3 regions of the Staphylococcus lutrae genome follow, and region 3 is predicted to be linked to each of the others. Evidence: riboswitches for the same ligand, from Rfam matches in the RefSeq annotation. Region 3 holds a riboswitch; each other region holds the start of a gene.

What was found. A riboswitch is a leader RNA that binds a small molecule or an ion and turns the genes downstream of it on or off. The one in region 3 is predicted to bind thiamine pyrophosphate.
Region 1: linked by a shared signal. The riboswitch ahead of thiC (phosphomethylpyrimidine synthase ThiC) and the one ahead of thiO (glycine oxidase ThiO) in region 3 are both predicted to bind thiamine pyrophosphate.
Region 2: linked by a shared signal. The riboswitch ahead of B5P37_RS09455 (ECF transporter S component) and the one ahead of thiO (glycine oxidase ThiO) in region 3 are both predicted to bind thiamine pyrophosphate.

The regions. Positions count from the first base shown of each region.
Region 1 covers NZ_CP020773.1:1,012,701-1,020,397, reverse strand. Annotated here, with positions in the region: gene dcm (DNA (cytosine-5-)-methyltransferase) at 1-406, shown strand, start outside; gene B5P37_RS04870 (alpha/beta hydrolase) at 481-1,329, opposite strand; gene cls (cardiolipin synthase) at 1,475-2,965, shown strand; TPP riboswitch at 3,646-3,749, shown strand; gene thiC (phosphomethylpyrimidine synthase ThiC) at 3,946-5,682, shown strand; gene B5P37_RS04855 (HoxN/HupN/NixA family nickel/cobalt transporter) at 6,025-7,035, shown strand; gene B5P37_RS04850 (CynX/NimT family MFS transporter) at 7,324-7,697, opposite strand, start outside.
Region 2 covers NZ_CP020773.1:2,031,448-2,039,144, forward strand. Annotated here, with positions in the region: gene purH (bifunctional phosphoribosylaminoimidazolecarboxamide formyltransferase/IMP cyclohydrolase) at 1-1,278, shown strand, start outside; gene purD (phosphoribosylamine--glycine ligase) at 1,295-2,545, shown strand; gene B5P37_RS09445 (energy-coupling factor transporter transmembrane component T family protein) at 2,791-3,582, opposite strand; gene B5P37_RS09450 (ABC transporter ATP-binding protein) at 3,575-4,990, opposite strand; gene B5P37_RS09455 (ECF transporter S component) at 5,002-5,577, opposite strand; TPP riboswitch at 5,703-5,802, opposite strand; gene graF (glycopeptide resistance-associated protein GraF) at 6,244-6,375, opposite strand; gene auxA (lipoteichoic acid stability factor AuxA) at 6,751-7,697, shown strand, end outside.
Region 3 covers NZ_CP020773.1:1,360,827-1,368,523, forward strand. Annotated here, with positions in the region: gene nfsA (oxygen-insensitive NADPH nitroreductase) at 1-359, shown strand, start outside; gene B5P37_RS06240 (lactococcin 972 family bacteriocin) at 572-862, shown strand; gene B5P37_RS06245 (DUF1430 domain-containing protein) at 887-2,854, shown strand; gene B5P37_RS06250 (YxeA family protein) at 2,855-3,187, shown strand; gene B5P37_RS06255 (ATP-binding cassette domain-containing protein) at 3,184-3,819, shown strand; gene B5P37_RS06260 (L-cystine transporter) at 3,920-5,311, opposite strand; gene thiO (glycine oxidase ThiO) at 5,384-6,490, opposite strand; TPP riboswitch at 6,581-6,683, opposite strand; partial or broken gene B5P37_RS06270 (DNA-binding protein) at 7,044-7,458, opposite strand; gene B5P37_RS06275 (hypothetical protein) at 7,571-7,697, opposite strand, start outside.

The DNA.
Region 1 (7,697 bases), 350 kb from region 3:
TGAAATGTCAAAAGAGAAAATTGAAAAGTTTAAATATTTACGTGGACCGAAAAAGATATTAAGAACTTCAAAAACTGGACACGAGTATTATTTTTCAGAAGGTGGTATGTCTGAAACGGATTCACTAGATTTGCCAGCGCGTACAATGTTAACTAGTGAAGGTTCTATTAATAGAAGTACTCATTTTATCAAAGATAAAGAGAAGTATAGGATATTAACACCAGTAGAAGCTGAGCGTCTCAATGGATTTCCTGATAATTGGACTAATGACATGCCAGACCGTATGAGATATTTTGTTATGGGTAACGCTTTAGTAGTCCCTATTGTGACTAGAATTGCAAACGAATTAGAAAAAATTGATGAACTTAATAATAGTGATGATTATTCACAACTAGAGCTGTTTTAATTATAAGCATAGGCAGTGAGAGCATAGCACCAGTTAGAGCACTCACTGCCTTTTGTTCATATACATATAAATATTTAAAATTGATTTTTACGTGCGGTCACTTCTGTAATCCAGCTTGCGACATCTTCAAAAATGACGTTATTGTAATGAGATTCATTGAAAAGTTCATGTTCTAAACCGTCGTATAGGCGTAATGATTTATGTTCTGATGCGATTTCACTATAAAATTGTAAGGCATCTTGGGGATTGACGAGGCCATCTGCTGTGCCGTGCATAATGAGCACATCATCTACAAAGTCATTGGGTTTAGATTTTAATTCAATGACGCCATCAATAATCGCGTAGGTTAAGCCCATCGATACTTCTTTTAATACGAGGTCGTCACGCTGATAATTTTCTACGACATGTGGATCTGAACATAGGCCGTCGCTCATGTCATTTGGAAAGTATGTATCGGCTGGAATTTTACGTTCTCCATACGCTTCTTCAAATAATTGGTTGTTATCACGTGTCACTGCACCTGATGTAATGATACCGTCGACACGACCAGGGAAACGTGTCGCAAACATAGAGACAGCAAAACCGCCCATACTATGACCGATTAAGAATATTTTACCTTCAAAATGGGCTTTCACATAGTCTGTTACGGCTGTTAAATCTTCAATAATTTGGTCTTTATTGTCATAATAAGCTCTCGGTCCTTCAGAACGCCCATGACCGCGTTGATCGTAACGAATGACATTGTAATCATAGTTGACCAAATAATCAGTCAATTCATCGTAACGATCAAGATGTTCAGCTAAACCGTGCACAATAATGACATTGATTGTTTCATCACCAAAAGGGAATAATTCATCGGCGGTATTGATTTTCGTATAAAGCTGCGTGCCGTCTTGCGAAGAAATATATTTGGTATAATTCATTGAAAAACCTCCTTATTTATTTACTTCAGTGTATACTAAAATAATAAAAACGTGAAAGAATATGAAGATAAATTCAAAAGTGATATATTGATGAATGTGATTGATAAAATATATGATTGAAATCAGTGTAAAGGAGGTTTTCGCAATGCAACTCATATTTGATCCTGCCGTGAATACGATTTATCGCATCTTTTTAGGCGCCGTTTTTCTTGTGAATATTGTGCTCGCGTTCGTAATTATTTTTATGGAAAGAGATCGTCGGGATGCCACATCAACATGGGCATGGTTGCTGTTGCTATTTATTATGCCGACATTTGGCTTCTTGTTATATCTCTTCTTTGGTCGGGCGGTCAAATTGAAACAAACACGCTATGATGAAAGTAAAGAGGTGGAAGATGCGCGAACTCGTGTTAAAAATCAAAAAGACGACTTTAAAAATAAACAATTTAGTACAGATGATCCTGTAGTAGAGAAGCAGTCTGATTTGGTTGAAATGATGTTAACACGAGAAGCGAGCTTTTTAAGTGAAAACAATCATGTCTCCATTTTTACAGATGGTCATGAATTATTTAATCAAATGAAACAAGACTTGAAAGAAGCGCAAAAATATATTCATATGGAGTTTTATATTTTAAATATGGATGGGTTAGGCACTGAGATACTACAAATTTTGAAAGATAAAGCTCGGGAAGGCCTCGAAGTGAAGTTGTTGTATGATGCAGTCGGTTCTAAACAATTGAGAAAGTCAAAATTAAAAGGTTTGGTGGATGCAGGTGTTGAAGTGGAAGCCTTTTTCCATGCGAAAATCATTCCATTTATCAATTTCCGTGTGAACAATCGGAACCACCGTAAAAATGTCGTGATTGATGGCGATATTGGATATGTCGGAGGCTTTAATGTAGGCGATGAATATCTCGGTTTAGATCAAAAATTGGGCTACTGGCGTGATACCCACTTGCGCATTCAAGGTGATGGTGTAGATGCTTTACAATTAAGCTTTATTCACGATTGGAATTCACAAGTCGATGAAGACCAACAGTTGAAATACATTTCGCGTTATTTCCCGAAAAATGCACGAAAAGACGGCAATGTTGCATTACAGCTCGGATTAAGTGGACCGGATCGTGAATGGCCACAACTGGAATTTGCTTATTTGAAAATGATTATGAATGCGAAGTCTTCCATTTACATGCATACCCCTTATTTCGTACCAGATATTGGGTTTGTCAATGCGTTACGTATTGCTGCCAAATCAGGTGTAGAGGTTCACTTGATTGTACCGAACAAGCCAGACCAACCGTTCGTGCATTGGGCAACCTTAACGACAGTCGCATTATTGATGAAAGATGGTGTCAATGTCTATACGTATGAAAATGGTTTTATTCATTCGAAAATGATGGTCATTGATGGTGAGGTGGCTTCGGTCGGTTCAGCAAATATGGACGAACGGAGCTTTAAACTGAACTTTGAAGTCAATGCGATTATGTATAACGAAGAGATTGCGCAACAGTTAATCGATGCGTTTAATGAAGATTTGAAAGTGTCTAAAAAGCTGACACCTGAACGCTATGCGCAACGCTCAAATTGGGTGAAGTTTAAGCAGTCGATTGCGAAACTACTCTCACCTATTTTATAAACCCAAGTGAAAAGTAAGGGGATGGAGATAAAAAGAATTTTAGCCCTAATCCATTCATAAATTGATGATTCATTCATGATTTTAAAGCAGTCAGAAAATGAGGGTGAATGGGATATAAAAAGTGATGCTATTGTTTTCTTGATTTCATCAACCCTCAGTTTCGCTGTATTTGTATAAGATTGCCCAGAAGGCTGAGACTCCTGAGGGATAAAATAAAAATCTAAATATGATTTCTACTCTTTAATAGTGGTTCCTGTTTATCGCAGTAGCTGTCTGACTTCTCAATGCGCTCGCTTTTGAGAAGTCTAGTCAGCCTTGCGGGGGCAGTACGACGAAATCTTTGTTGCACATGAGATTTCTGTACTGCTCCCAAAATCCAATTCGGCATCGTTCAAGTGTACATCTCAATCAAGCCGAATTGAGTTGAAGGGCCAGCCCCTTGGAAAGCGAAGCCATGAAGGCAATCAAAAACACAATTCTTGGGAGAGGGCAAGTTTAACAAAAACGCTGTATCAATAGCATCAAATAATTTTTATACCCCATCCTCTCTTTTGTTTGTTTAGTAAAGTTCAATCTCTAAATGAATCAAATGACAAAAATAAAACAATTAAATCAATTTTATGATAGTAATTGTCATTTTACATTTTTAGTGATACGATACTGTTGAAAAACTTAATTATGGAACTTGCTAGGGGTGCCATTGATGCGCTGAAAGAGGTATACGCCTCAACCCTTTGAACCTGATCTAGATCATACTAGCGTAGGGAAGCAAACGAAACGTTAATCAAAATATCGTTTATCTGAATGTGACGGGGGTTGCACGATGTGTGACATGTCGACTGTTTCAGATTCAGATGGACTTTACATCATATTCGTTCGTTTTCGTACGCACTTTAGAATTATTCTGAGTGCGTTTTTATTTTGCCTATTATTTTCAGTGTTGTTAATGCCTCTTAGTGAAGTCAGAGGGGGTTAATGGAATGAAACAAGAACAAATTGAATTAAAGAAAAACTTTCCAGCAAGTCAACGTATTTTTAAGCAAGGTGAGGATGCGGATATTCAAGTCCCATTTCGCCAAATCGCCTTGTCTGAAACGGTAACTGAACAAGGGACAACGGAAAATGAACCTTTCGTCGTCTATGATACAGCGGGACCTTATCATGATGACACGTATGAAGTCGATGTCACGAAAGGCATTCCGGCACTGCGCACAGATTGGATTGAAGCCCGTCAAGATGTCGAACATTATGAAGGCCGTCGTGTGCAATCGATCGACAACGGTTACCATTCAGAAACACATAAAAATATTGTTGAACATCCATTCAAATATCAACCGAGACGTGCACAAGAGGGTAAACGCGTGACACAAATGTATTATGCGAAACAAGGTATCATCACTAAAGAAATGAAGTTCGTTGCAGCGCGTGAAAATGTCAGTCCAGAATTTGTCAGAGATGAGATTGCGAGAGGGCGCGCGATTATTCCGAACAACATCAATCATCCTGAATCAGAACCCATGATTATCGGTAAAAAATTTCAAGTGAAGATTAACGCGAATATCGGTAACTCTGCCGTGTCCTCATCTATTGAAGCAGAAATTGAAAAGTTAGTCTGGGCGATTCATTGGGGTGCGGATACGATGATGGACTTATCGACAGGTAAAAACATTCATGCGACACGGGAGTATTTAATTCGTAACTCGCCAGTCCCAGTGGGTACGGTGCCGATTTATCAAGCGTTGGAAAAAGTGAACGGTATCGCGGAAGACTTAACCTGGGAAATATATCGAGATACTTTAATTGAACAAGCTGAGCAAGGGGTGGATTATTTTACCATTCATGCGGGCGTATTATTACGTTATGTCCCATTAACGGTTGATCGTCTGACAGGTATTGTATCGCGTGGAGGCTCTATCATGGCGCAGTGGTGTTTGGCACATCATGAAGAAAGCTTTTTATATACACATTTTGAAGAAATATGCCAAATCTTGAATCGTTATGATATCGCTGTTTCCCTTGGTGATGGATTGCGTCCAGGTTCGATTTACGATGCCAACGATGAAAGTCAGATTGCAGAATTGAAAACATTAGGTGAGTTGACAGATATTGCATGGAAATATGATGTCCAAGTGATGATTGAAGGACCTGGGCACGTGCCAATGCATAAGATTAAAGAAAATCAAGACTTGGCTGATTTTTATTGTAAAGAAGCCCCGTTTTATACGCTAGGACCTTTAACGACAGACATTGCACCTGCCTATGATCATATTACTTCTGCCATTGGTGCGGCACAAATTGCAAGCCATGGCACAGCAATGTTGTGTTATGTGACGCCTAAAGAACACTTAGGTTTACCCAATAAAGACGATGTGCGTGACGGTGTGGTCACATATAAAATAGCAGCACATGCCGCAGATATTTCGAAGGGCTTACCAGGGGCAACAGACCGGGATGACGCGATTAGTAAAGCCCGTTTTGAATTCAGATGGGTGGATCAGTTTAATTTGTCACTCGATCCAGAGCGTGCGCGCGCGTATCATGATGAAACGCTGCCAGCAGAATCAGCAAAAGTTGCCCATTTTTGTAGTATGTGTGGACCGAAGTTTTGCTCTATGCGCATTTCTCATAATATTCGAGAAGCGCATAAAGACAAAATAGCAGGTATGCAAGAAATGGCTGAGACATTTAAAGCACAAGGGAGTAAGATTTATCATTAATGATTGAAGTGTGTGGTCTTGGGCATGTCCTATTAGTTGAAAGATAAAAACGGCACTCTACAAGTAGGGGTTGAAACCCTTACTTGTAGGGTGTCATTTTATGTGTAAATCTTTTTATGGATAGGAGTATTTTGAAGCGCTGATTTAAAGCACAGGTGTGAGGAAAAACTGAATAGGTCGTTTCAATAGTAATGAGATTGGAAAGGGTTATAAGGCTGTATTGCTTTGATACAATATGAAATTGTCATTCTTTATGCCATTGGTTTGCTACAAAATACTTGAAATGTTTGAAAATAGGTGTATGATTTTATTATTACAAAATAGAAAAAAGGTGATGAGTCAATGAATCATACAAAAGGAATTAAACACGCTTTTCCTTATATTGGGGTTGTGATTGTATTACATATTTTAGGTGTTGTCTTTTTGCTTGTCGGTGGTGCGCAACATCCACTGATTGTTGGAATGGGGATTGTTGCATATACATTAGGTTTGCGTCATGCTTTCGATGCCGACCATATTGCGGCAATTGATAACACTGTACGGAAATTACTCGAACAGCATAAAAATCCGATGGGTGTCGGTTTTTACTTTTCATTAGGACATTCGTCGGTGGTCTTTTTAATGGCTGTCGTATTAGGACTTGCAGTGCACTGGGCACAAAATCATTTAGAACGTTTTCAAGAGACAGGTGGATTGATTGGCACAATCGTGTCGGGGGTGTTTCTGTTATTAATCGGTGTGTTGAATCTTGTGATCCTCATTCAATTGGTCCGACTCTTTCGTCAATTACGTCATAGCAAAGTCACTGATGCACAAATGAATGATTTAATTGAATCGAGAGGATTAATTATGCGACTTGTCCGTCCGTTGTTTCGCTTTATCCAAAAAAGTTGGCATATTTTCCCTCTAGGATTCTTATTTGGACTCGGTTTTGATACAGCGAGTGAAGTGTCATTATTGGCATTATCGGCTGGGGCAGCACAACATACGGTTCCTTTTTTAGGCATCATTGCATTGCCTATTTTATTCGCAGCCGGGATGAGTCTATTAGACACGTTAGATGGTGTATTGATGACGAATGCCTATCATTGGGCATTTGATAAGCCAGCGCGCAAAATCTTTTATAATATTACGATGACAGCGATTTCAGTTGTGGCCGCCATTGTGATTGGTGGCGTTGAGATTATCCAATTGCTTGGTGAGACATGGCATTGGGATAGTGGTATTCTCGGATGGATTACACAATTAGATTTTAGTTGGCTCGGTTATGCGCTTGTTTTCGTGTTGATTTTATCTTGGGTGATTGCACTCATTGTGTGGAAAGCCGGTCGATTTGAAGAGAAAATGAGTTAGTCCATCAATATAAGTCGTATAGTGTATTTGTTATCGGTGAAACGCTGGGGATGCGCGATTTTACAATAGGTTGAATCCCTGACAAATAGATGAATTGCATTGAAAATAGGACTGAAAAAGATTGAGATGAAGGCAATCTTTTTCAGTCCTATTGTCGTTTGACTCGGAGTTATTTTCAATCGCAGTCGTAACCAAGTATCGAAGGATCCGTGTAGGTGTGGTGTATCACTGACCTTACGAATTCATATCAAAATCAATATGAATGCACTTCACAATGGCGTGTTATGATTAGCGACGTAGTGTGGCTTCAATGGTTGTATTGCGTCCTGATCGTGCACCGATGATCATCACCGCGATTGCTGTAAGGAGTAGGACGAGCAAGGATACTGTCCATTGACCTGTCCAGTCGTGAAGAATACCGAAAAATAACGGGCCAATACAAGCGAATAAATAGCCTACAGCTTGTGACATCCCTGCCAGTTTTGCAGCAGTGAGACCACTCTCTGTACGCAAGCTGAACAATGTATTAACTAAACCAAAAGCAATACCGAGCGCAATACCGATGATAATCAGAGACACGAGTGCCATACGAGGTGCAGTCATTAGGATTAAAATGCCTATTGTAAACAGCATGCCTGTGATGGCTATCGGTAAGACTTGTG
Region 2 (7,697 bases), 670 kb from region 3:
GCAGTACATGGAGGAATTTTAGCAGATCGTGACAAACCAGAACACCTTGAACAGTTGAATCAGCAAAATATTGATTTAATCGATATGGTTGTCGTGAATTTATATCCATTTCAAGAGACGGTTAAAAACCCAGAGGTCACAGAAATGGATGCCATTGAAAATATTGATATCGGTGGTCCGACAATGTTACGTGCCGCAGCTAAAAATTTCAAGCATGTGACAACAGTTGTTGATCCAAGCGACTATGAAGAAATCATTACACGAATTCAACAAAATGAACTGGATGAAGCATTCAGAAAAGCATTAATGCTTAAAGTGTTTCAACATACTTTTGAATATGACCAAGCCATCGCTCAATTTTTCGGTCAACAACAAGAGCAGTTACGCTATGGGGAAAATCCACAACAATCCGCATCATTTATTCGTACGTCCACAGCGAGAAATACGATTGCAGGTGCCTATCAACATCATGGTAAACAATTGAGCTATAACAATATTAAAGATGCTGATGCGGCGTTAAACCTCGTGAAACAATTTGATCAACCTGCCGCTGTTGCTGTTAAACACATGAACCCATGTGGCGTGGGGACTGGTGCAAACATACATGAAGCATACAAACATGCATATGAAGCGGATAGCCAATCGATTTTTGGTGGCATTGTTGCATTAAATAGACCGGTGACAGCCGCACTTGCTGAAGATTTACATGCGATATTTTTAGAAGTTGTGATTGCACCACAATTTGAACCGGAAGCATTAGATATTTTAAAACAAAAGAAAAACATTCGTTTACTTGAAATTGAGATGACGCTTGAAGCAGATAAAACAGAATTTGTCTCAGTATCAGGCGGCTATCTCGTACAAGATAAGGACTTATTTGAAGTTGAACCGGATGAGATGACGGTTGTGACTGAGGTTGCACCAACTGATGCGCAATGGCGTGCGTTATTATTGGCTTGGAAAGTTGTCAAATCAGTTAAAAGTAACGCGATTGTGCTTGCTAACGAGCAGCAAACGGTGGGGATTGGCGCTGGACAAATGAATCGTGTCGGTGCAGCGAAGATTGCGATTGAACGCGCAATTGAAATGAATGACCATGTCGTTCTCGCTTCGGATGGCTTCTTCCCAATGAGTGATACCGTTGAAACAGCGGCTAAAGCAGGAGTCAAAGCGATTATTCAACCGGGCGGCTCTATTAAAGATCAAGATTCAATAGAGATGGCCAACCATTATGGCATCGCTATGGTCACTACAGGCATGCGTCATTTTAAACATTAGAGGAGGTTAATCAATGATGAACGTACTAGTCATCGGTAGTGGGGGGCGCGAACATGCGATTGCTCACAAACTAAATCAGTCAGAGTTAGTGACACGAGTTTATGCGATTCCAGGTAATCCCGCGATGTCTCATGTTGCAGAAGTTCATAGTGAAATTGCTGAAAATGATCACCTCGCAATTGTTGATTTCGCATTATCACATGACATTAAATGGGTGATTATTGGTCCAGAACAGCCGCTTACAGAAGGATTAGCAGATGCATTAAGAAGTTCAAATATTAAAGTCTTTGGACCTAATAAAGAAGCCGCACAAATTGAAGGCTCTAAATCATTTGCTAAGCGTTTGATGGCGCAATATCATATTCCAACTGCTGAATATCGTGAAATAGATGATAAAAATGAAGCATTGGCATATATTGAAACGTGTGAATTGCCAATTGTTCTTAAAAAAGATGGCCTCGCAGCAGGTAAAGGGGTTATTATTGCTGAAACACGCGAACAAGCACGTGAAGCTGTGGAAACACTTTATCCAGAACAACAGAGTAAAGTGGTCTTTGAGCAATTTTTAGTTGGAGAAGAGTTTTCACTTATGACGTTTGTGAATGGTGAGTATGCCGTTCCGTTCGATACCATTGCACAAGATCATAAACGTGCATATGATGGCGATAAAGGCCCGAATACAGGGGGAATGGGGGCGTACTGCCCTGTACCGCATATGAGTGCGCGTGTCCTTGCTGAAGCAAATGAAAAAATTGCGCAACCGATTGCCCAAGCAATGAAAGCAGAAGGATATGATTACTTCGGATTATTGTATATCGGTGCGATTTTAACAGATGAGGGTCCAAAAGTGATTGAATTCAATGCAAGATTTGGGGATCCCGAAGCACAAGTTTTACTCACACGTTTAGAAAGTGATCTGATGGCACATATCATTGAATTGGAAGAGAAAGCGCCAATTCATATGAAGTGGAAAGACAATGCCGTAGTTGGCGTGATGCTCGCCTCCAAAGGTTATCCGGCTGAGTATGAGAAGGGCGCAAAAGTGACAGGGTTTGAAAATGACCCAGGTTCTTATTTTGTCAGTGGTCTAAAACATAATGGTCGTCATTTCATCAATGCGGGGGGCCGTGTGATCTTGGCTATCGGTGAAGGTGAGACGATTGAAGCGGCACAAAAAGCTGCTTATGCACGTGTAGACAAAATTGAAAGTGATGCCTTGTTTTATCGAAAAGATATTGCCCACAAAGCATTGCGAGATGGATTGTAAATCATACGTATCATATCGTGGCTCAGGACACATTTTATAAATGTCCTGAGCCTCGTTTTACGTTGCTGAAGTATGTGCCGTACAGTGGATAAGAAGGTAGTCAAATGAGGTTCTATGATGATGTAGATGAAAATGAAAATCGGGACTGAATGATGTTCCAGTCCCGAAATATGTCGCGCATCCGCTCGTTACCATCGACCGACCAAACCGACACACAAAATAATGGCAATTGTCATGCGTTAACATTAACGTGCGTCTGTGATGCCGGTAATTGGTAAAGTATTTGCGAGGAAGAAGGATGCAAAAATGATAATCACGATTACCCCAACAAAAATAAGGTCTTTATAGCTGAAAGGCACGTGATAATAATAAGTACGTGGCCCATCTTTAAATCCTTTTTTCTCCATTGCGACAGAGAGGCGATGTGCTTTTCTAATGTTTTGACTTAACAATGGAATGAGTAAATGCTTTAAATGTTTGAAGCCGACATAGTTGCGGTTATCAATCATTTGATAACGCATTTTTAAAGCATTTCGCAATTGGAATAAAGAGGCTAGCATGAGCGGAATCATTCGAAAAGCAGCCATAAAAGCATACGCGATTTTAGGTTTGACTTTTAAGTGTTGCATAAAGCTATAAAAGATCATAATGACTTGTGAAGTAAATGCAATCGCCAGTCCTAAATAACTAATTGTCATTGTTCGAAAAGACAAGTGAAGCCCTCGAACGAGACTTTCCGTACTTATTTTGACAAAACCAAATGTAAGTAATAGATGTTGTCCTTTACCGTAAAAAATCATAAATAACGATGAAGTCAGCGCAAAAAATGTCGCGATAAATGTAAAGGTCAGTACGACTCTCCATTTCGTTCCCGCAACGAGTAACATGAAAATCAACATTAAAGTTGCTAAGTAAATCATAAAATCAAAATGGTGAATAAAAATAATGAAGAAAAAGAGTGCGACACCCACCAATAATTTAGTAACGATATTCACTTGATCCATGAAGGTATAGCGTGTTTTCCAAGATTCAATCATGTGCGCTCACCTCATATTCATATAATTTGCCATCCAAAACTTCTAATCGACGTGATGGATATTTTTCGATAATGTGAGGATCATGTGTGACCATGAATACCGTTTGCCCTTGTGCGATTCGATTTTGGAATAACTCGAGAAGTTTAAAAGTGTTTTGACTGTCAAGTCCAAAGGTAGGTTCATCCAGTAAAATAATGTCGGCATTTGTACTGAGCGCAGTAGCAACACTTAAACGGCGCTTTTGCCCCATAGACAACTCAAATGGATGTTGTTGAGCCACATGTTTTAAGTCTAACAACGATAACATGTCGCTGGTTTTTGATTTGGCTTGTTCTGCTCCCATATGATGGTAATTAATGCATATTTCATCAAAGACGGTATTCTGGATGAATTGAAGTTCTGGATTTTGATACACTAAATACATATGTTTTGCCGCGCTTTTGATTTTTGTTAATTTTTGCCCATTATAATGCATATCGCCTTTGTAGCGAATTAATTGCATCATAGACTCTAATAGGGATGTTTTACCTGTGCCATTTTTACCTGTAAGTGTAATCCATTCACCTGGCAAAATTTCAAGTTGGTCGACTTGATATAATGTGCGTCGTCCACGTTGAACAGCGCCTTGTTGATATGAAAATTGAAAGGTGTGGGGCTTATCAATGGGCTTTGGTGCATCATGGCGAGGATGAGGCGCGCGTGCCCAAGCATGAGGATGCCATACTCCATATTCACTCAATAAATCTTCAAATTCAGACATAATGTAGTCAGGTGTCCCTTGTTGAATGATTTGTCCACGATGATTCATAAGAATGACACGATCAACATGTTGCCAAATATGTTCAACTTTATGTTCGACGATTAACACAGTTTGATCTGCCCACAGGGATTTGAGAAGATTCCAAAGATTTTCTGTAGCTTCAATGTCTAACATCGCAGTGGGTTCATCAAGAAAAAGCGTGTCTGCCCCTTGAAGTAACGTGCCGGCAATGGCAAGTTTTTGTTTCATTCCTCCACTTAATTGATGAATCTGTTGTTTAGGGTTAATGTCCAACCCGACTTGTGTTAATGCGTGTTGAATGCGGCGATCCATATCTTGTCGTGGCACTTGCTGATTTTCTAAAATAAATGCTAATTCTTCATTCACTTGTGGCAGGCAAAATTGTGAATCTGGGTCTTGAAAAATAACACCCGCATTTTTCGCTGGCATTAATGTATCGTATTTTAATGGTAAATCAATTAAGTCTGGAACAATGCCACTGAGAACATTGAGTAAAGTACTCTTACCAGAGCCAGAGGGCCCTAGTAAAAGTACTTTTTCTTTGTCTTTGATTTCGAGGTCAATCCCATCGAATGTTTTATGATGTGCACTTGGATATTTTAAACGTAAATTTTTAACTTTTAGCACGTGTCGTCACCTTACAATGTGTCATAGTCATCTTTCGAAGCTGGACGAAAGAGGCGTGTCACACCGGTTTGATCTAATGCTTTAACGAGTAAATAAGGGAAGATACCCGCTAAAACAGCGCCACTAATCAAACGGAATGAAATTAATAGAATTAAGTTCCATGTTGCGACTTCATTTAAATACCCGTAATACCAATCAATCGGTAAACTGATGACTGCTGCAGCGATACCAGCAAGAATCGCCACCATAAATGCACGCGATTGATAACGGAAAATCGCAAAGACAATTTCACATGCAAGACCTTGTAGTAAAGCATAAATAATTGTAGGAATATCAAAACGACCCATAAGAATGGTTTCGCCAGCACCTGCAGCAAATTCTGCTAATAATGCAATCCCCATTTTTGGGATGATGAGGTAAGCCACAACGGCTGCGCTAAACCACATCCCATACAAGAGTTGGTCGATATGCAGACCTAATGGCTGTACAGTATTATTGACAATCCACCAAAGATTGTAAATGACTGCAAAAATGACAGAAATTAATACAGTCACGAGTACATCTGATAATGTTAAACCTTTTTTCATCTGTTAATGCCTCCCAAAATAAAAAAATACGCATATCTCCTAAACAGAGACAGGCGTGACTGTGCTAACTTATGTATAAATCACCATAATTTGAATGTTAATGGACAATATTTGGTGTGTATTCATATCATAACAAAACACTTTCCTACGCTAGTATCATCTAGTTCAGGTTCGAAGGGTTTGAGGGGACGCCTCATCTCAGTTTTCACACCCCTAGTGTGCGTATTTAGTTGATATTGCAAATGTACACCTAGTCATGTGAAAAGTCAAGGTCTTAAAACGCTGTTCTAAAGCGATTTGAGTTCGATTATCGTATAAAAAATAGACACTGTTGACGGATAGCATTTAAAAATGATGAGACAATGAGAGAATGACAACATCGCGTACAATCTCCATTGCTTGATGCTCATGACGCTTTCCAAACTTTTGCCACACCATTGATGCACGTTGATTTATATTTAAAATAAAAAGCACAAAGGGGCTTTGATGTGAACGGCGCCATTAATATAGAGCGCGAGACAGCTTTTTTGCTCCAATTGAGCAAGTTATCTCGCGCGAGTAGGCGATTGATTAACATTTATCAATCGTGTTTGTGTGTCTCCCTCATACAGTCTATTCTACGTTTAAATGTCATTGAAGCACATTTAAACATGTCATTGACGGGTATTATTCAAATGTATCTTGAATATCGTCTTTTGTTTTTTCAATGCCGTCTTTGGTTTCTTTCGCTTGATCTTTCAATGATTCCTCTTTATCTTTTGCTTTTTCGGCTGCATTTTTAATGTCTTTTTCAGTCATCTATAACGCCTCCTTTTCATATTGAGCTATACGACTTTATAACCTAAATGGGTTTTTTCTAAACATAATCAACGGTAGCATTTTTTATTTATGAATCGAATAGGGCAACATCCGTTCATCAAGGGCAAATTGTTCAAAGCAAATGATTTTTGATCTATCATCTGAACCTTTAATATAATCATTGAACACAATGTCATTTGAATTGTTGTAAAACACATTGGAGTGGCAAGGATATGATGACACAAGCTTTATTTGATGACTTAACTGGGGCTTAAAACATGTTAAACTCATGACTATCCCATTCTAAAGTCTGATATTTTTGAAATATACAGACAGGCGACACAACTTCGTATATAATAACTTTGAGGTGAGAGGATGTCTTTATTTAATAAATACACCGAAGTGATTTACAGTTACATTATCGGTGTACTTTCAATATTGCTGAGCGTTATTATTTTTATTAATATTCCACTCATTCAACAGTTTAAAGCTGGTAAGCAACCTAGAACCAATATCGATAATTTGTGGGATTTTATTATGGCTTTTTTCAATGAAATCATTCGAGTCATGAGCAAATATATTGGAGACATACCTTTAGCTAGCGGTATGATCATTTTGCTTTTTGGCCTTTTGATGATTTTGATAGGGAGAACGTTAACGAATACAACACGCTTTGATTACGATATTTCTATTTTATTTTTATTAATCGGTATTATTTTCTTCGTATTAACATTAATTTTTATGTCTCAAGTGTACGGTTGGACTGCTTTTGTCTTTACGATCCCTTTTCTTGTACATATTGGTTATATTACGTATAAAGATGAATTGAATCCACTACATCGTAAAGAGCACTACTTATGGATTATTTTTAGTTATGGGATTTGTTACATCATGACACAACTGGCGCTGTATACCCGTATTGAAGCCAATGATGTTGCACCCATTGATGTTTTAAGCATCAATACGTTTTTTGTTGTGTTATGGTTGATTGGACAAATGGCAATTTGGAATTTCCTCTTTTTGAGACGTGCACTTCCTGTGTCTGAGGAAGAAATAACTGGAGAAACGAATGAATATTCCAGAAGTAAAAAATATCAATTTACAAACACGTCTAAAACACATTTTAAAGATATTCAACATCGCACAGCGGAATTCACTCATGATATTTCACATCGTACGCGCAGAAGCATTGATATGGAGAAGATGCGTGCTAAACGTGAAGCATTGGGTAAAAAATGGTTCGCTTGGGCACGATTAGAAGATGATGATATCCCTTCATTTCTTAAGGTGAGACCGAAATGGATTAATCGTCATTATGTCAT
Region 3 (7,697 bases):
TTTACCTTGGTTCATTGCGTAACGATATCCAACGTGTACGTGAAATTTTAAATTTACCTGAGCACGTCTTTCCATTATTTGGTATGGCAATTGGAGAACCAGCAGACGATGAAAACGGAACACCGAAACCGCGTTTGCCTCTTGAGCATGTCTTTCATGTCGATACGTACAATCAAGATGACACCAAACTGTCTCAACAAATTGAAGATTATGATAAAATAATTTCCGAATATTATAAAGTACGCACTCAGGGCAGACGTGACGAAACATGGTCAAGTCAAATTGCGGGCTTTATGAGCAGTAAACAACGATTAGAGATGAACGATTGGTTACAAATGTCAGGATTTAATAAGAAATAATATATCGAAAATCAAATAAATCCTCCCCGTTCAAAATAAATGGATGGGGAGTTTTTTAGGATTAAAGATGAAGTCTTCTATTTTTTAGCTATTTTATTTCCGTATATACATAAAAACAAAATAATGATAAAATATTTATTTAATGTTGTTGAAAACCAGATTGCCATAAACTATAATAAAAGTGTAATGTTATTACAAAGGAGGATGAAATTATGAAAAATAAGATTTTGAGTACTTTAGTCGCCGGGTTATTGTTAATAGGTATTGGTTCGTCTAGTTTAGTTAGTGCAGCAACTATCTATACGGACGGAGGAACTTGGAGTTATGGTGTAGGAAGTAAATACGTATGGTCATATTATAGTAATAACTATAGATACCATAGTTCAACAGTAATTGGGAAAACAAGATCGTTTAGTGGATTTAGAAAACCTGGAGTTAGAGCACAGGCATCATCAGAAAAGAGATGGTGGTGGCGTAATGAAGCATATTATAATGTATACTAAGTTTCCAATTTATAGAGGTGAGTCATGAAGTGGATGAAACACTTATTAGATGTGGTCATGCTCACACTAATAAGCTTATTTTTAATTCTTGAACTGTACGAAGAGGATAGCGAAATACTTACTGGAAGTCATGTGATGCTTGAAGTTGAAAGCTGGAATTACCAACATTCGAAAGCAGAAGTTTTTGAGAAGTTTGAAAAGGTTGCGAAAGACGCAGATATTGCGATTTTTAAAGTCGTTATCGATCATAAAGAACATCAAGTCGATAAAGCGATTTATGCGTTTAATGAGAAAGCCAATCATCACACTATTGCGCCGATGAATACGACATATAGTTACCATCATTTAACGCATGATCAACTGATGCAGCGAGATGTACGTGGTGATTATTTTATATTGGATGATATTGCTAATAAGGAACAATTAAAAGCAGCTTTAGAAAGTGTCGGTCTAAAGGTGAGGGTGGGATCTGTACAATCATGGATGACCTATGGGGATGTGCTCATTAATCGAGGCGTACTGCTTCCATTTGTGACATTACTCATTATCTATTTGTTGTATCATTTGCATTATCGAAGTCAAAATTTTAAAACGTATGCGACGATGCGTTTACACGGTTACCGCTTTTTTAATATCTTATTTCTGAATATTAAAAAAGTTATTGTCAGATGGTTGATATTAGCCATAAGTATCGGATTCTTTTCGATAGGATTGTTGAAATGGTTAGGATTGGACGGTCAACTCGAATATTTTGTAAGTCGTCTCATCGTAGCGGATATTTTATTTTGGATGATTTTATCTATCAGTTCATTACTGTCTTGTATCTTACTTATCCGGATAGATATCCCACTGATGATTAAAGGGCTCAAGCCATATCGTCTGTTACGTGCGATGAATCATATCTCTAAGTTGAGTATGTTAGTTTTACTCACACTGCTCATTTTGCCGAATCTTAATCAAATGAAAAAGTTAGAACAAATTCAAGAAACAGAAGCATGGTGGGGCAAATTAGATGATTATTACACAATTGACTTGAAACCCATACGGCGTAGTATGAACGAAGAAATGGAATTTGCGAAACGATATCATCAAATGTTTATATATAGTGAGCAACATGAACAAGCATTATTGATGAATCAAAATGTATTGTATGAACCAAGTCAAACAAATTATACGCCAGACGAAGGAAATGTGCTGTTTGTCAATCAAAACTTTGTTGATTTTTTTAAGTCTCAATTACGAGAGTTACCGAATTTAGAAGACCGACCTGGACAAATAGAGTTGTATTTACCTCCTCAAGCTAAAAATGAAGTCTCAGTCATACGTGCAGATTTTCAGGATTGGGTGAACTATCAACTTCCAAATCCAGAATCAGAGACAAAGGTACAGGTGACACAAATAAAAAAACCATATCAAGTGTATGCCTTTGATGTGAATACAGGGTTGTCAACAACTTATTTGAAATCACCTGCCATTTTAATGTTAGACGCCACAGATTTAACGGATGATTTTTACTATGCGACATTATCGCAAGGAGAATTGATTTTTAAAAATTATGAAAATATTGTCCGTAATATCGACCGTTTTGATTTGAAAAATGATGTGCAAGGTGTAACCAATTATAAAGACCGCGTTATGAAAATGTATCGAGAAGCACAAACGAAATGGATAGTGTATAGTTTTTCTAGTGCAATCGCCATGGCAGTTTTATTCATAGTGACACTATTAGATGTATTACATTATTTTGAACAACATCGTCAATGGTTGCTCATGAGAAAAATGTTTGGCTTTAGACGTTGGCAAAATTATAAAAAGCATATCATCCTGAATGGATTGTTTACCGCAATCATTGGTGTGGCTTTGTTTGTAAAGACGCAAAATAGTCATGTGGTGTGGATATTTAGCATGATCTTGCTTTTTCAATTTATCATTCAATGGGCTTACATTCATTATTTAGAAAAACAATTTAATGCATTGATCAGGGAGGCTTAAATGTTTAAGAAAAAGGGTTTGATTACGATTGCAGTTATCGTTGTTGTATGTGGTTTGTTTTTAGCTTTTGTGCGCATTCCATATGTTGATTACTTTAATCCATTTTTGAAAAAAGAGACGTCTTATGCTGTAGTGCCATTAGGAACACAATCTCACTTGAATATTCAAGCGTATGACGAATCGGGTGAACCACTCAAATATCGCCTTGATTTCAATGGATATGATGCACAATTTGATCATTTGAAAGTGATACACAAAGGTAAATATGTCTTTGCCATTGAGTATGTTAAAGATCTTTCAAAATGGCCTAAAGAGGTGAAAGTGAAAGAATGATTGAATTAAAAAATGTAACGATTAAAAAGGGGAAGCGTTCGATTTTTGACAATGTGAATTTGAAATTTGAAGCGGGGAAGTCTTATGCTTTTGTCGGTCATAGTGGGTCGGGGAAATCTACATTATTGAATACGATTGCAGGATTTGAAACATTGCAACAAGGTGAGGTACGACTCGATCAACAGCGATTGAAGGCAGATTATCGTTTTTATCGTCACGTACTCGGCTATGTTTTTCAAAATTATGGTCTCGTTGAATCGATGTCAATCAATCAAAACCTCGACATGGCTCTAGCTTTCAAGAAAGTATCCAAATCAGAACGGCGACAGTTGAAATCGAGTTGCTTACAAAAAGTGGGGATAGACATAGATAAAAAGCGCAAAGTTGCGACATTAAGTGGAGGAGAGCAACAGCGGGTAGCCCTTGCACGTTTGTTACTCAAACAGCCGCGACTGATTTTAGCGGACGAACCGACGGGATCCTTGGACCAGGCGAATGGTCAAAAAGTCATGGAGTTGTTATTTGATATGGTGGATGATACGCGTACGCTGATAATAGCCACACATGACTTAGCCTTGGCGCAACAATGTGACGAGATCATACATGTCGACTTAATTAAAAGCGCTATTTAAGGAAAAGAAGGACATCTTCCAATCCATAAGAAAACGGCAAACATCATTGAGGTGTATAACCTTTGGTGACGTTTGCCGGTTTTTATAAGATGTGTACAACTTAATGTTGTGTTGTTAACTCGTTCATATCATTTGAATTGAAGATATCTTCGTCAAGTTGCTTTGTTAATTTAGCAGTGCCTGTTCCTGCCAAAATCGCGTCGTTCACATTTAATGCTGTCCGACCCATATCAATCAATGGTTCCACAGAAATTAAGACCCCTGCAAGACCTACAGGTAGGTTTAACGCAGACAATACGAGGATGGAAGCAAACGTTGCACCGCCCCCTACACCTGCGACACCAAATGAGCTTAATACGACTACGATGATGACTGTGGCGATGAATTGTAAATTGACTTCAACACCCGCGATCGGTGCAACCATGATAGCAAGCATCGCTGGATAAATTCCGGCACAACCATTTTGCCCGATAGACAAGCCGAAAGAGCCCGAGAAGTTAGCAATGGCTTGAGGCACACCAAGGCGATTGGTTTGTGCTTGAACGTTTAATGGGAGGGTGCCCGCACTTGAACGCGATGTGAATGCGAATAAAATCACTTCGGCTGTTTTCTTCACATATTGAATCGGATTGACTCCGATGACTGCCAATATGATTAAGTGGATGATATACATTGTGATGAGCGCAGCATAAGATGCAATGACAAATTTACCTAGTGTCCAAATGGCAGCGAAATCACTGGTTGCAATCGTATTAATCATAATGGCTAAAATACCATACGGCGTCAAGCGTAACACAAAGGTTACGATGGCCATGACAAGGGCATCAATGGCATCGATGCCACGTTTTAAAGTTTGACCTTTTTCAGGTTGTTTACGTGCAACACGCAAGAATGCAAAACCGACGAATGCTGCAAAAATGACAACGGCGATTGTAGAAGTTGCACGCGCCCCAGTAAAATCTAGAAATGGATTTGCCGGTAACAGTGCTGAAATTTGTGATGGCAACGTTGTCGCAGTGAGGTCTTTCGCTTTATCAGCGAGCTCGGCACTACGCGCATTTTCCGCTTGTCCCAAATCGATACTAGAGGCATCAAGATTAAAGGCAATGGCATAAATAATACCGACAATTGCGGCAATCGTCACCGTACCGATAAGGAACATAAAAATGAAGCTCCCCATTTTAGCAAAACTGGCGCTAATATCAATCTTTGCAAATGCTGCAACAATAGAAATAAAAATGAGCGGGATGACAATCATTTGTAACAATGAAATGTACCCGTTACCAATGAGACCTACCCATTCAGTCGTTTGTTTAGTGACTTGACCATCTACGCCATAAATCAAATGGAGTAAGAGCCCTAAAACAATCCCTAAGCCGAGTGCGATAAACACACGCTTGGGGAATTTAACATGTTTTTTCGCCATGACCCAAAGTCCGATCAATGCGATTACGAAAATAATTAAATTAATGATAATAAAAAATATAGACATAAATACGCTTCCTTTTTAATTCCGACTTCTATAATAGGATAATGGGTAGGAAGCATAAAATCAAGGGTAATTTTATTGATATGTCAATTTTGGAGAAAATGAGTTGAGTTGTGTTCTAGCTTTATCATCCCCTTCAATCAGTTGCGCCATCAGTATGCCTGCAATTGGAGAAAGTAAGATACCATTGCGATAATGACCTGTGGCTACAAATAATCGGGGGGCGATTTCTCCCATTATAGGTACCTCATTTTCGGTGATAGGGCGAATACCTGTCCAAGTTTTAATGATACGATGAGATTGAAGTTGAGGAATCATACGTACACTTTCTCGATCGAGCCAAGACAGGTTGTCTGCATTGCTTTCTGTATCCCAACAATCATAATCTGAAGTCGCGCCAATTAAGAAACGATTCGGTCGTTTAGGGACGATATAACAACCGTTCATATTAAAAATGGTTTCCTTAAGACCTGTGTAATCAGAAGCGATAAGTTTGACGTCACCTTTGACGGGACGCGTTGGTAAATGGATATCCAATTGTTGTAATAACGTGCCACTCCAAGCCCCTGCCGCAATAATCAACTCATCGGCGTCAAATGTCCCTTTAGAGGTTATGACGCGATAACTTTGAGAATGACGTTGGAGTCGTTCGACTTCTGTATGTGTCATCAAATCAATATGTGCCCGTTTAAGTACCGATGCAATGAGTGCTTGCGTGTAAATATTGGCATTGATTTGCCCGTCATCTTGAATTTTAAACGCGGCACTTTGTGACGGATCAAGTTGTGGAAAACGTTGTATGAATTGTTGGGGCGTTAATGCCGTTACAGTATGGTCATGTCGGTGAAGAAATTCAAACTGTTGTTGAACAGCTGATACATCTTGTGGGCGAGAAGCGACTTTGATGAGACCGTATTGTTGGTATTCAATATCAATCCCTGTTTCAAGTTCAAGCGTACGCGCCAAATCAGGCATCATCGCCCGACTTTGCATCGCGAGTCGATAGAGTGGGGAGTCTTCGAAAAATTCATTTTGCGCACCTAGCATGCCTCCCGCAGCATAAGAGGCGTTCATTCGTGGTGTAGAGCGGTCGATAATACGGATGTGCCGTTGTTTTGTATTGAGTTGACGTGCAATGGCCAATCCCATGACCCCTGCTCCGATGATTATGGTATGTTTCATAAAAAAACCTCCTGCATAAAAGGATGCAAGAGGAATACGTATATGATTGAAATAACGTCAGCGACGCGCGATTTCGCGTTGAGACACATTCAGTAACATATTGCGCTTCCCTTCGTTGGTTCTAACCACGTCAGGTTCAAAGAGTTAAGATACCATCTTTCTCAGCTCGCCTCGAGCACCCCTAGCCTATCAATTTTTAATGATGATCAATCGTGTCTATTCATATCAATCTTAGCACGCTTTGTCAAATGATTGTGTGTTTTATTACATGGAGACGTCGGTTTATGATGACCGGTATAAACGCCTCAGTGTCCGTACATGTCGTGCAGGCAATCAATCGCTTAACCGATATGTCATGGATTATGAAATTAGCCCCCAAACAGGCGTTGGAAAAAGCCTTTTTTCTCATTACGTTGAATCGTTTCAGCAAGATCTTGATGTTCTTTTGTTTGCGTTTCAATACTTTCTTGTGTTTTATGAAGCTGTTCGGTTTGTTGTTGCTGTGCCGTTGTCAGTGCCTCCATAGATTGACGATTTGTCTCTAGTTGTGTATGTAACTGCTGTTGTAACGCTTTAAGCGCTTCTTGCTGTTGATTCACTTGTGAGACCATTTGACCTAACATTTGACGCTCTTCACGCATATGACTGATTTCGTTACGTAATTCCGTAATCAATTGCGGAACTTGTTGATCAGTAGGGAGTTGTTGGTCATGCGTTTTGACAATGACTTGTAAAAAGTCTTTTTCTTTTTCAAGCGCTTCAAAAGCAAGATCATAACTATTGGTTTGTGCAACACGTTCAGCAATTTCTTGGAAGAGCTCAATGTCCTCTTCTTTGAAATCAGTTGCTTCGCGTCCACGGTATTCCGTTTTATTTAAATGATAGCCGCGCTCTTCAAGGTGTTGCACAATTTTACGGACTTGTTTTTCACTCAGCTCAGATTTTTGAGCAAATTCTTTTGTTAGCATATGTCGTTTAGGTCCTTTCTCTCATTTTTAGACTGTCGCCAGTGTGCGCTCAGTGCCCCTTCAGTCTTACCTCTCTACTATTGTAACGACTTTAAGTACTGAATTCAAGGGCTTAGACATGAGGTTCCTTTCGCAAATTCATTTTAACGAGTAAAGGATAAATAATTCGCCGCGGGATTCGATTCGCAAATACATATTTTAGAATGTATGCGGATTTAATACTCGTTCCGTAAATGTCT